Regions from separate parts of the Stenotrophomonas sp. PUT21 genome, predicted to be linked through region 1. Evidence: riboswitches for the same ligand, from Rfam matches in the RefSeq annotation. Region 1 holds a riboswitch; the other holds the start of a gene.
The links. A riboswitch is a leader RNA that binds a small molecule or an ion and turns the genes downstream of it on or off. The one in region 1 is predicted to bind cobalamin.
Positions count from the first base shown of each region.

Region 2: it holds a riboswitch for cobalamin, as region 1 does, so the genes downstream of both, btuB (TonB-dependent vitamin B12 receptor) here and metE (5-methyltetrahydropteroyltriglutamate--homocysteine S-methyltransferase) in region 1, are expected to answer to the same signal.

Region 1 is NZ_CP197645.1:4,295,783-4,301,504, reverse strand. Features, by position in the region: gene ACTT2I_RS19185 (NAD(P)/FAD-dependent oxidoreductase) at 1-663, opposite strand, end outside; gene ACTT2I_RS19180 (acyl-CoA desaturase) at 665-1,624, opposite strand; gene ACTT2I_RS19175 (anti-sigma factor) at 1,715-2,500, opposite strand; gene ACTT2I_RS19170 (sigma-70 family RNA polymerase sigma factor) at 2,497-3,063, opposite strand; gene ACTT2I_RS19165 (hypothetical protein) at 3,134-3,916, opposite strand; cobalamin riboswitch at 4,019-4,252, shown strand; gene metE (5-methyltetrahydropteroyltriglutamate--homocysteine S-methyltransferase) at 4,467-5,722, shown strand, end outside.
Region 2 is NZ_CP197645.1:151,044-156,765, forward strand. Features, by position in the region: gene ACTT2I_RS00710 (NAD(P)-dependent oxidoreductase) at 1-360, opposite strand, end outside; gene ACTT2I_RS00715 (LysR family transcriptional regulator) at 457-1,359, shown strand; gene gph (phosphoglycolate phosphatase) at 1,545-2,195, shown strand; gene btuB (TonB-dependent vitamin B12 receptor) at 2,350-4,191, opposite strand; cobalamin riboswitch at 4,316-4,547, opposite strand; gene ACTT2I_RS00730 (histidine phosphatase family protein) at 4,700-5,278, shown strand; gene ACTT2I_RS00735 (TfoX/Sxy family protein) at 5,316-5,687, opposite strand; gene ACTT2I_RS00740 (GAF domain-containing protein) at 5,684-5,722, opposite strand, start outside.

The DNA.
Region 1 (5,722 bases):
CTGCCAGCGACTGCGCAGCGCCTCGACATACCGTGCCGAACCGCCCTGCACCACCCGCCACGGCGCGCGCCCGGTCATCTGCAGCATCTGGTGGTTGGCCATGAACTGCACCAGGTAGCGCGCGGGGAAGGCGGCCAGGCTGGCCGTGGGCGAAGACCACAACGCCGAGGCCATCGGCAGCAGGTGCTCGTCGATGAAGGTGCGGCCATAGCGGCCCTTGGCCAGGAACTCACCCAGCGAAGGGCCGTCGTCTTCGCGCTCCAGCAGCGCCGGCGCCTCGCGGTAGAACCGGCGCAGATCGCGCAGCATTCCCCAGAAGCGCGGCGAGACCAGATTGCGGCGCTGGCAGAACAGCGTATCCAGCGAGGTCGCGTTGTACTCCAGCCCGCTGCGCTCGCTGTGCACCGAGAAACTCATCGTGGTCGGCTGCGAGGCGACGCCCAGCTCCTCGAACAGCCCGGTAAGCAGCGGGTAGTGCGCGGGGTTGAACACGATGAAGCCGGTGTCCACCGCGTGTGTGCGGCCATCGACCTCCACCTCGTGCGTATGGGTGTGGCCCCCCAGGTAGTCATTGGCTTCGAACAGCGTCACTTCGTGCTGCTGGCTCAGCCACCACGCACTGGAGAGGCCGGCGATGCCCGATCCGATCACGGCGATACGCATGTCAGTGCTCCGCCTTGGCCAGCACCCAGGCCGGCACGGGTTTGAGATCACGCACCAGCCCCAGCGCGGCCATCGCACGCAGGCCATACCAGGTGACATCCACTTCCCACCAGTAGAAGCCCTGGCGCGCGGTGCCCGGGAAGAAGTGGTGGTTGTTGTGCCAGCCCTCACCGAAGGTCAGCAGGGCAAGCCACAGGTTGTTGCGGCTGTCGTCTCCGGTGTTGAAGCGCTGGCGGCCGAAGCGGTGCGCCAGCGAGTTGATCGTCACCGTGGCGTGGAACAGCACCACGGTGGAAATGAAGAAACCCCACACCAGCATCTGCCCGCCGCTGGTGCCCCACGACGGCGCGATACGCTCCAGCAGGGCACCCAGGCCGAACAGGGCAGCGGCCAGCGCGACCGGCACCAGGGTGTCGAAACGGTCCAACCAGCGCAGCTCGGGATACCTGGCCAGGTCGGGAATGCGCGACCAGTCGGTGCGGAAACCTTCCACCGTGAGGAACCAGCCCATGTGGCTCCACCAGAAGCCATGCACCGACGGCGAATGCGGATCGGCGGCGGTGTCGGTGTGGCGGTGATGATTGCGGTGATGCGCGGCCCACCACAGTGGCCCGCGCTGCACGCTGGAGGCGCCGATCAGCGCGAAGATGAACTGCACGGCGCGCGAGGTGCGGAACGTGCGGTGCGAGAAGTAGCGATGGTAAAAGGCGGTGATTGCGAACATGCGCACCGCGTACAACCCCACCGCCACACCCACCGCGACCCAGGAGACACCCACCCAGATCACCGCCAGGCAGGCCAGGTGCATCGCCGCGAAGGAGATCGCCCGCACCCAGTCCACGCGCTGCGGCTCGCCTGCCGGGGCTGCCGCATCCGTGCTGGTGTCGAACCAGCGCAGCAGCGTGGCCCAGCGGCGTCGCGGTGCGGTGCGTCCTGCGTCCGGGGTGGGGCTGACCGACATGACTCGCTTCTCCTGAGGCGTTAACAGGAGATACGGGAGCGGGCCGCGTTTGGATGCACGGATCCGGAAAAAAACGCCGGGCAGGTGCGGTTACAGGTTGGCGATGTCGCCCTTGGCGATGATCGGACCGGTCGGAACGCCCTGCGGCGCACCGGTCGCCGGTTCCAGCGTGATCGCCAGCACCGAGCCGTTCACAAGCGCATCACGCAACGTGTCCGGTACGGCAACCGTGTGTGCGCGATCGATGGAGACCAGGCCAAGCGAACGCGGTTCGCCGCCGGCCGGGATCAGCCACAGTTCCGGCGCACGCCCGGCCGCATCGGCTGCGGCCGGGACCGGCACCATCAGCACCTTGCCCTGGGCCTTATCGACCGAAGCCAGCCAGCCCGGCGTGCCGTCGTCGTGCAGCAGCGGGGTGACCGGCTTGGTCGCCTGCTCCGGCTCGGCCGGAAGCGGTGGCGTGGTCGGCGTGACTGCCACCGGCGTGGGCGAAGGGGCCGGCGGCTCCAGATCGCGGCGACTGAACACCGCTACCAGTGCCAAGGCGGCGGCCAACGCGGTCATGCCCTGCCAGAAACCAGTGCGCTGCCAGAGCCGTGGCGAGGCAGTGCTCACCGACGGCCAGCCCAGCGACGTCCGGATGCGCGGCCACAGATGCGCGGGAACCGCTTCGCTGCCCAGTGACTCCAGCAGCGGCGCAAGGCGGTTCTCCCATTGGGTCACCAGCCGGGCGAAGCCGGGATCACCCGCGATCCGCCGCTCAACAGCGGCGCGCTGGGTGGCATCGAGTACGCCGAGCACGTATTCGCCGGCCAGGATGTCGGCGCTCGGCGGTTCGCCGTCGTCCTGCAGATCATGGAGGTCGCGCACGTTCATCGTTCCAGGCACACCCGAAGCTGGCCCAGCCCGCGGCGGATCCAGCTTTTCACCGAGCCCAGCGGCGAGCCGATGCGGCGCGCGAGTTCTTCATAGCTGGCGCCATCAAGGAAGGCCAGCCGGATCAGCGAGCGGCGGCGCGGCTCCAGTGTTTCCAGGCAGTCCTGCAGGCGCTCGTGATCCGAGGCCTGCTCGGCCACCTGGGCCGGCTGCGGCGCGAAATCGGGCAGTTCCTCGGCCACCGACAGATCATCCAGCGCCCGCGGCGGCGCCGCCCGCAGGCGATCGATCGCGCGGTGGCGCGCCATCATCGACAGCCAGGTCATGGCCGCCGCCTTGGCGCGGTCGAACTGCCCCGCCTTGTGCCAGACCGTCGTGAAGACGTCCTGCAGGACCTCTTCGGCATCACCGCGGTCGCGCAGTACCTGCAGGCAGATCGCGAACAGGCGTCCGGACGCCAGCTGATAGACCGACTCGAACGCCTGGCGATCGCCGCCGGCGACCCGGACCAGCAGTTCGTCCAGGCGGTGTGATGCAGCGGCGGCGGCGTCCAGCTCGGGCATTGCAGGCTCAATGTCGATAACGGGCGTCCCGGCATCCTCGTTGCTCCAGCCGCTGTCCGCAAGGGGGCGCTCAGGCACCGCATGTCTTCACCAACGGCTGCGTGCGCGCAGCGGACACCTCGGCCGCAGACGTGGCGACCGGTGCGGCCGGAAACTCGACCCGCACCTGCGGGTACGTGCCCTTCTCATCGCGGACGTTGCCGGTGCCGGTGAACTGCAGCAGGCGCTGATCGGCCGTGGCATAGACCAAGGTGACAGCCGGCACCGCGAAGCCGAACCACGCATCCAGCTTCATCTGCAGCTGCTCGGCCGGCTGGCCCTGCCAGCTCACCGCGGCGGTGCGCTGCAACTTCAGCGTCACCAGGCGCTGGCGGCTGGGCAGCAGGAACTGGAATGCCACGCTCTGTCCGGCCTGCAACGCGGCCCAATGGCTGCGTACAGCCGCGTCGAAACCGGCATCGACGACCGCCCCCGAGGGGAGGGTGATGGCGCGACTGAAGGTGGGGGCCTGGGCGCTGGCGCGGACCGATACCTGGCGGGTAGCGGCATTGCCGCGCACCCCTTCCTGATAGCCATCGCGGCCATCGTCCAGGGTGAAATCCGGTGTCTGCGGGCTGCCCTGCGGCGTCATCCACTTGCGCGCGAACGGGCGGCCGTCACTGCAGCGGTACAGGACCAGCCGCGACTGCGCACTCGCCGGCCCCTGCAGCCAATGCGTCTCGCGATACAGCAGGCGGCCATCGGCGGTGGCGTACGCGCGGCCTTCCTGACGCTGCACGGTCTGATCGGCGGCACTTACGGGGGCGGCGCTCACCGACAGCAGCAGGATCAGGCAGGGCAAGGGCTGGCGCATGGGGGTCCAAACGGGCGGGCTTGCAGGGAGATACGCAGGCGGCGGTGGTTTGGATGCAGTGGGCGGATCGCGCAGACGACTTGACCATCGCCCGCCTTCGGCCTACCTTGTGCTCGCCGAAGGTATCCATCGCTTCATGCAGATGAAGGGATGGATTTAAACGGGAATCCGGTGAAGGCGCCTCGCGCGCCCATTCCGGAGCTGCCCCGCAGCGGTGAATGGAAACGACACCTGCCAACAGCACTGGGCCCTGGGGCCTGGGAAGCGGCAGGGAGTAGGTGGGCGCCCGCGCCCGTGTCCATCAGCCCGAATACCGGCCCCGGCCGGAGGACATGACCGTCCTCCGATTCGACCTGGAACGTCCGCGGGGAGGTTGCCGGGGCCTGCCGCCATGCCGCCTGCATGGCGCTGCCCCCGTGCGCCCGCTTCACGGCATCCGGTTCGCCCGCGGGGGCGAAGGTCGCTGGCGGGGCGGAACGGGCTGCAAGGCCCCGGACGGCGCGCGGTTCCTTCGTTCCTCAATGCCCCTACGCAATGAGGACACGTTCCAATGACCACTGTTACCAACCTGGGTTTTCCGCGCATCGGCGCCAAGCGCGAACTCAAGCGCGCGCTCGAAGCCTTCTGGTCCGGCGAAAGCAGCGCCGCGTCGCTGCAGGACACCGCGGCCGAGCTGCGTGAACGCCACTGGCAGCTGCAGCGCGAGGCCGGCGTGGATGTGCCGCCGAGCAACGACTTCAGCCTGTACGACCAGGTGCTGGATGCCGCCTTCCTGTTCGATGCGATCCCGGCCCGTTACCGCGCGCTTGCCGATGCCGAGCCGCTGAGCGGCTACTTCGCGATGGCGCGTGGCCTGCAGCGCGATGGCATCGACCTGCATGCGCTGGAGATGACCAAGTGGTTCGACACCAACTACCACTACCTGGTGCCCGAGCTGCAGGCCGGCCAGACCTTCACGGTGCGCGGCGACAAGCCGCTGGCCGAATACCGCCAGGCCAAGGCGCTGGGGATCGAAACCCGGCCGGTGCTGATCGGGCCGGTCACGTTCCTGCGGTTGTCCAAGACCACCGATGGCAGCAACGCGCTGGATCTGCTCGATGCGCTGCTGCCGGTGTATGTGCAGTTGCTTGCCGAGCTCAAGGCGGCCGGCGCGGCGTGGGTGCAGCTGGATGAGCCACTGCTGGTGCAGGATCTGGATGAGGCCACCCGCGCCGCGTTCGAACATGCCTATGCGGTGCTGGCCAAGGCTACGCGCCCCAAGGTGCTGGTGGCGACGTACTTCGGTGCGCTGGAAGACAACCTCACGCTGGCCGCCTCGCTGCCGGTCGATGGCCTGCATGTGGATCTGGTCCGCGCGCCGGAGCAACTCGATGCGGTGATCAAGGCGCTGCCGGCCGGTCGCGTGCTGTCAGCCGGCCTGGTCAACGGCCGCAACATCTGGCGCACCCATCTGGACAACGCGCTGGTGCTGGCGCGCTACGCCCACGGTCACGTGGGCAGCGATGCGCTGTGGCTGGCGCCATCGTGTTCGCTGCTGCATACGCCGGTCGATCTGGACCACGAAAAGAAGCTCGATGACGAACTGCGCAGCTGGCTGGCGTTCTCCAGGCAGAAGCTCGGCGAGCTGCGCGTGCTGGCCGATGCGATCGATGCACCGGCGCGGGCCGAAGCGCCGCTCGCCCATTCGCGCGAATGCATCGAATCGCGCCGTCGTTCGCCGCGCGTGCACAACCCGGCCGTCGCCGCGCGCCTGGCCGCGCTGACCCCGGCCGATGCACAGCGCCACAGCCGCTATCCGCAGCGCCA
Region 2 (5,722 bases), 260 kb from region 1:
GTCCACCAGTTGCACGCCGGGGGCGACTTCCAGGCTGCCGGCGCCACCGACCATGATGAAGCGGGGCACGCCGGCCTGGCGTGCGGCGGCCACCAGCGCGGCGGTGGTGGTGGTCACCGTGCTCGGGGCATCGCCCGGGCGCGGGCCGAAGGCGCTGGCCAGGACATCGTGGCCGGCGATGACGGCGGCCAGCGCATCGGTGTCGTCCAGCGCGGCAACGGCCAGCTGGGCGCCGTCCAATTCGGCCGGAAGGCCGGTCTCGCGGCGGACGATGGCGGTGACCTGATGGCCGCGGGCGAGGGCCTGGCGGGCGATCTCACGGCCGATGTTGCCGGTGGCACCAACAAGCGCGATTTTCATGGGGGAGGTCCGTTGAGGAAGGAAGGCCAGCGTATGCCTCTGGAATCGGCCGAAAAACCGCGTATAACGGCCTAATTTGTTGCACGGATCGATCAAATGGACCGGATGACCGCCATGAACGTGTTCGTCGAGGTCGCCGAGCGCGGCAGCCTGACGGCCGCAGCCGACGCGCTGGAGATGTCGCGGGCCATGGTGACGCGCTATCTGGCCGAGGTGGAGCGCTGGCTGGGCGCGCGGCTGCTGCACCGGACCACGCGGCGGATCAGCCTGACCGGCCCGGGCGAAGCCGCGCTGCTGCGCTTCCGGCAGATGCTGGCGATCAGCGATGAGCTGCGCGGTGAGCTGGCTACCGACAACCCCGAGCCGCACGGGCTGCTGCGGGTCACCGCGAGTGTCTCGTTCGGGCAGATCCATCTGGCGGCAGCGGTGGCGGCGTTCGTCAAACGGCACCCGCTCACACGCGTGGAACTGCTGCTGGTGGACCGCGTGGTCAATCTGGTGGAGGAGCGCGTGGACATCGCCGTGCGCATCTCGCGCGCGATCGATCCCAGCCTGATTGCGCGGCCGTTGGCGCCGTGCCGTTCGGTACTGTGCGCAGCCCCGGCGTACCTGGCCGAGCGCGGTACACCGACCACCGCCGATGCGCTGGCCGCGCACAACTGCCTGACCCACCACTACGTCGGCAAGAGCGTGTGGCATCTGCAACGCGAGGGGCGGAAGATCGCGGTGGCGGTGGGCGGCAACATCAGCGCCAATGAGGCGTCGCTGCTGCTCGAAGCGGTGCGCGCCGGTGCGGGTATCGCAATGTTGCCGACGTACCAGATCGCCCCGTTGCTGCGCAGTGGCGAACTGATCGAAGTGCTGCCGGATTACGACGTGGAAGGCCTGGGCATCCACGCGGTATACGCGTCGCGTCGGCAGCTGCCGACGATCATGCGCAGCTTCCTGGATTTCCTGGTGGAGCGTTTTGCCAGCCCGGAATTCCTGGCGCAGCTGTAAACGCGGCGCCGGTAGAGCCGACCGTTGGTCGGCTGCACCAGACTAGCCAACCTCGCATCAGCACGCCGCGCAACCGCAGCGGGCGCGTGCAGCCGATCAACGGTCGGCTCTACCCGGGCGTGCATCGGCATCACACACGCACCTCCGTACAATGGCGCTTCCCTGCTGTTGAAGTGAGCATTGCCTTGTCTTACCCGTACCCGTTGGTGGTGTTCGATCTGGATGGCACGCTGGTGGACAGCGCGGCCGATATCGCCGAGGCGCTCAACCGCACGCTGGAAGATTGGCAGTTGCCACGCGTGCCGGAAGCGACGGTGCTGACATGGATCGGTGATGGCGTGCGTCGGCTGGTCGAGCAGGCGTTTACCGCAGCCGCCAGTGATATCGATCTGGATAAGGTGATGCCGGGGTTCATGCGGCACTACGAGGCGTGCCTGTTGCGCAGCCCGCGTCTGTTCGATGGTGTGAGCGAGACGTTGGCGGCATTGCGCGCGCGTTCGGTGACGCTCGCGATCTGCACCAACAAGCCGTCCACGCTGGTGGCACCGTTGCTGCAGCATTTCGGGCTGCAGGATCAGTTTGCGTTGGTGCTGGGTGGAGATTCGCTGCCGGAGCGCAAGCCCAGTGGTGCGCCGTTGCGGCATATCGCCGCGCACTTCGAGGTGGCCGTCGAAGACGCCTTGATGGTGGGCGATTCGATCACCGATTACCGCGCTGCCGTGGATGCCGGGATGCCGGTGGCGCTGGTGCGCTACGGCTATCCGCGCGGGCTGGATCTGGACAACGTTCAGGCCGTTGCCGTGGTGGATGATCTGCGGGGATTGTTGGCGCTGTAACGCGTCAGGGCGTCTGCCGACCAACGGTCGGCAGCTACCGAGGATGATGGGTGTGCCGACCAACGGTCGGCAGCTACCAGGTTCAATGATTGTGCCGACCAACGGTCGGCACCTAACGAGGGTGGGACGGCGGCGTGGCCGCCGTCCAGATCCCTTATTTCGGCTGGTAACGCACGCTCAGGCGGTACTCGCGGCCCGGCTGGTTGTACCAGGCCACCGTTTCGTAGTCGCGATCAAAGACGTTGCTGACCCGGCCCAGCACGGACCAGTCGCGGGTCAGTGCGTATTCCAGTCGCAGGTCCACGGTGCCGTAGCCACCCAGGCGCACCGTATTGGCCGCATCGTCGTACCGCTTGCCGGCGCCGTTGGCGGTGATGCCGGCGCGGAAGGCACCGAAGCGGCGATCGACGTCCAGGCGCGCGGTGTTCTGAGCGCGGCGGGCCAGCCAGTTGTCGAACTGCGCGCTGCCGTCGGTGCGGTTGCGCGGATCGGTGTGGCTGAGCTGTGCATTGAGGTCGAACCCGGCCACGGTGATCGCACCGGTCAGTTCGGCGCCGCGGATGCGGGCCTTCTCGACCTGCGACATCATGAAGGTGGTCGCGTCATAGGTGATCAGGTCATCGATGCGCGTTTCGTACACATCCAGGCCCCAGCGCCAGCCATCACCCTGCTGGGTGATGCCGACATTCGCGCTCTTGGACTTTTCCGGATCCAGGGTCGGCACGCCGCTCCACGGGTCGTAGAGATCGCTGAAGGTCGGGGCCTTGAACGCAGTGCCGTAGCTGGCGTTGAGGCGGAACGCGCTGCCCAGCTCCAGGCCCCAGCCGAGGCTGCCGGTGGTGTGGTTGCCGAACTGTTCGTTGTCGTCGTTGCGCACGCTGGCCTGCAGGTGGTGCGCGCCGAAGCGGCCCTGGTACTGCACGAACACGCCGGTGTTGTCGCGGCTGTCGACCAGATACCCGGCACTGCTGCCATCCAGGTTGTCCTGGCTCCAGTCCACGCCGGCGCTCAGCAGCTGGCCCTCGGCGATGCCGATATCGGCCTGCACCGAGGCGCTGTCGCGGTGGGTCTGCGCGTTGCCCAGCCAGGTATCACCGTTGAAGTTGTCCGATTCGTTGTCGGCACGGCCGACATTGACGGTCAGGTTGAAGCGCTCGCTGGGGGTGTAGCGCAGCTTGCCACCGAGCACCTGCTGCAGGGTCTCGGAGTAGTTGTAGTAGCCGTCGTAGTGGTTCTCGCCTTCGGCGCGCAGCGCGGTGCCTTCCAGGCTCAGCGTGTCGGTCAGGGCGTAGCCGCCGCGCAGGCTCATGGACAGGTTGCGGTAGCCATCGCGGTCGGGCTCATTGGCGCCGCAGCCGGCGAACGGCGAGACCGAGCCGCGGCAGGCGTTGATGCCGTCGGTGTGCTGGTAGGCGATGTCGGTGCCGAACCAGCCACGCGCGCCACTGCCACCGAAGCCGCCGCTGGCTTCGCGCAGGCCGTTGCTGCCGCCGCCGAGCTGCAGGTGTGGCGCGAACTGGCCGGCATTGCGGCGGGTGAAGATCTGGATCACGCCACCGATCGCGTCGGCACCGTACAGGCTGGACTGCGGGCCACGCACGATCTCGATGCGCTCGATCTGCGCCAGCGGCAGGTCCTGGATCATGGCCAGGCCGAGGTCGCCGGTGTTGATGCGCACGCCGTCGATCAGCACCAGGGCGTGGGCCGAGTTGGTGCCGCGCAGGAACAGCGAGCTCTGCTTGCCCAGGCCGCCGCTGTTGTTGAGGTTGATGCCGGCCCGGCCGCGCAGCAGATCCTGCAGCGAGGGTGCCTGGCTGCGCTCGATCTCGGCGCGGTCGATCACCTGCGCCGGCGAGATGCTGTCCTGCAGGGCGATCGGGGTACGGGTGGCGGTGACCAGCACCTGGTCCAGTGCGGTGGCCTGGTCCTGGGCGGACGCCAGCAGGGGCAGGGCCGAGAGCACAGCCAGGGAAAGAACGCGGGTTTGCAGCTTCATCGATGACTCCATGCACCGCGCACGCCCGCGCGGCAAGGGGTGGGGATGATCGCGCTGCAGGGGTGTTCGACGGTGGGCGGGCGCACGCAGGCGCCTGCTTGCCGCCGCCATGCCCGCCGCATCGCAACCAGTCGTCTTCCAGGCCGGTCTCCGGGCTCGCGGGTCGATGGGGGTGCCATCGTGCCAGGCGCCTTCCCATGCCGGAGCACAGTGGCGTGTTGCCTGGTGTTTCCTCGCTTACCGTTGCGGGGGCAGCGCCGGAGTGGCGGCATGGCACAAGGCCTGACGCGTCACCGGCTTCCCGTTTCAACCTGGCGGCATTGCAGCCCCGGGTCACCTGAAAGTGGGCGCAGTCTAAGCCATCGGCCGGGCCGGTGGCGCGCGCCGGTTAGAATGCGCCTCGCTTTTTCGATGTGATCCCCATGACCCCAACGTGGTTGCAGCACCCCGGCGCCGACGCCCGTGACCCGCACTGGCCGGCTGCAGCGGGCAGCAGAGGGGGCCTGGCGTGATCCTCGATCTGATCCGCCATGCCAGCACCGGCCGCGACGATCATCTCGATGGCCGCACCGATCCGCCGCTGCAGGAGGGCGCGACCGACGCACTGTGTGCGCGCTACGCAGGGCTGTCCTGGCAGCGGGTGCTGTGCTCGCCGCGGCAACGCGCCGTGGTCACCGCCGAGGCGCTGGCCGCGCCGCTCGGGCTGGCCGTGGCGACCGATGAGGAATGGGAAGAGCTGGATTTCGGCGACTGGGACGGTGCCGCGCTGGAGGCGCTGCCGATGGATGCGCTGTCGGCCTTTCATCTGGACCCGCACGCCAACCCGCCGCCGCATGGCGAAAGCTGGGGCCACTTCGAGCGCCGCATCGCGCGTGGACTGCATCGGCTGCTGGATGAACCCGAGCCGGTCTCCACCCTGATCGTCAGCCATGGCGGCGCGCTGCGGATGGTGCTGTCCCAGGTATGCGGGCTGCCGATGGCAATGTGCTGGGCGCTGCGCATCGATCATGGCACGCGGCTGCGCCTGCGCGTGGAGCGCGAGGACGATCACCTGTGGGGCGAGCTGCTGGAACTGCAGCAGGTATGAAGCGCGCAGGTACCGACGGTGTGTCGGTACCTGCGGATCAGCGATGCTCGTCGTCGATATCGAACGGCGGTGCGTCGTCGCCGTCATCATCACGATGCTCGACCGTGCGGTCGTAGACCGGGCCGGAGGCGGGCGGCGCCTTCTTCAGCGGCTGGTCGGCGATGATCGCTTCGTACTCGGCCACCAGCACGGTGCGGCGTGCTTCCGGCAGTTCCTGCCAGTGGCAGTCCTGCAGCGCGCCTTCCAGCGAATACAGCAGGTTCAAGCTCGGTTTGAAGCCGGCGCGGCGCACCTTGACGAAGGCCCCGACGGCCCCGACGGCCACCAGGTCTTCCGGCGTACGCAGACCGACCTGACGCAGCCATGCTGCACTCTTCGGGCCGATGTTGCGCAGCTTGGCGGCACTCATCCCAGTGCCTCGACGAACACGGCGGCGATTGCTTC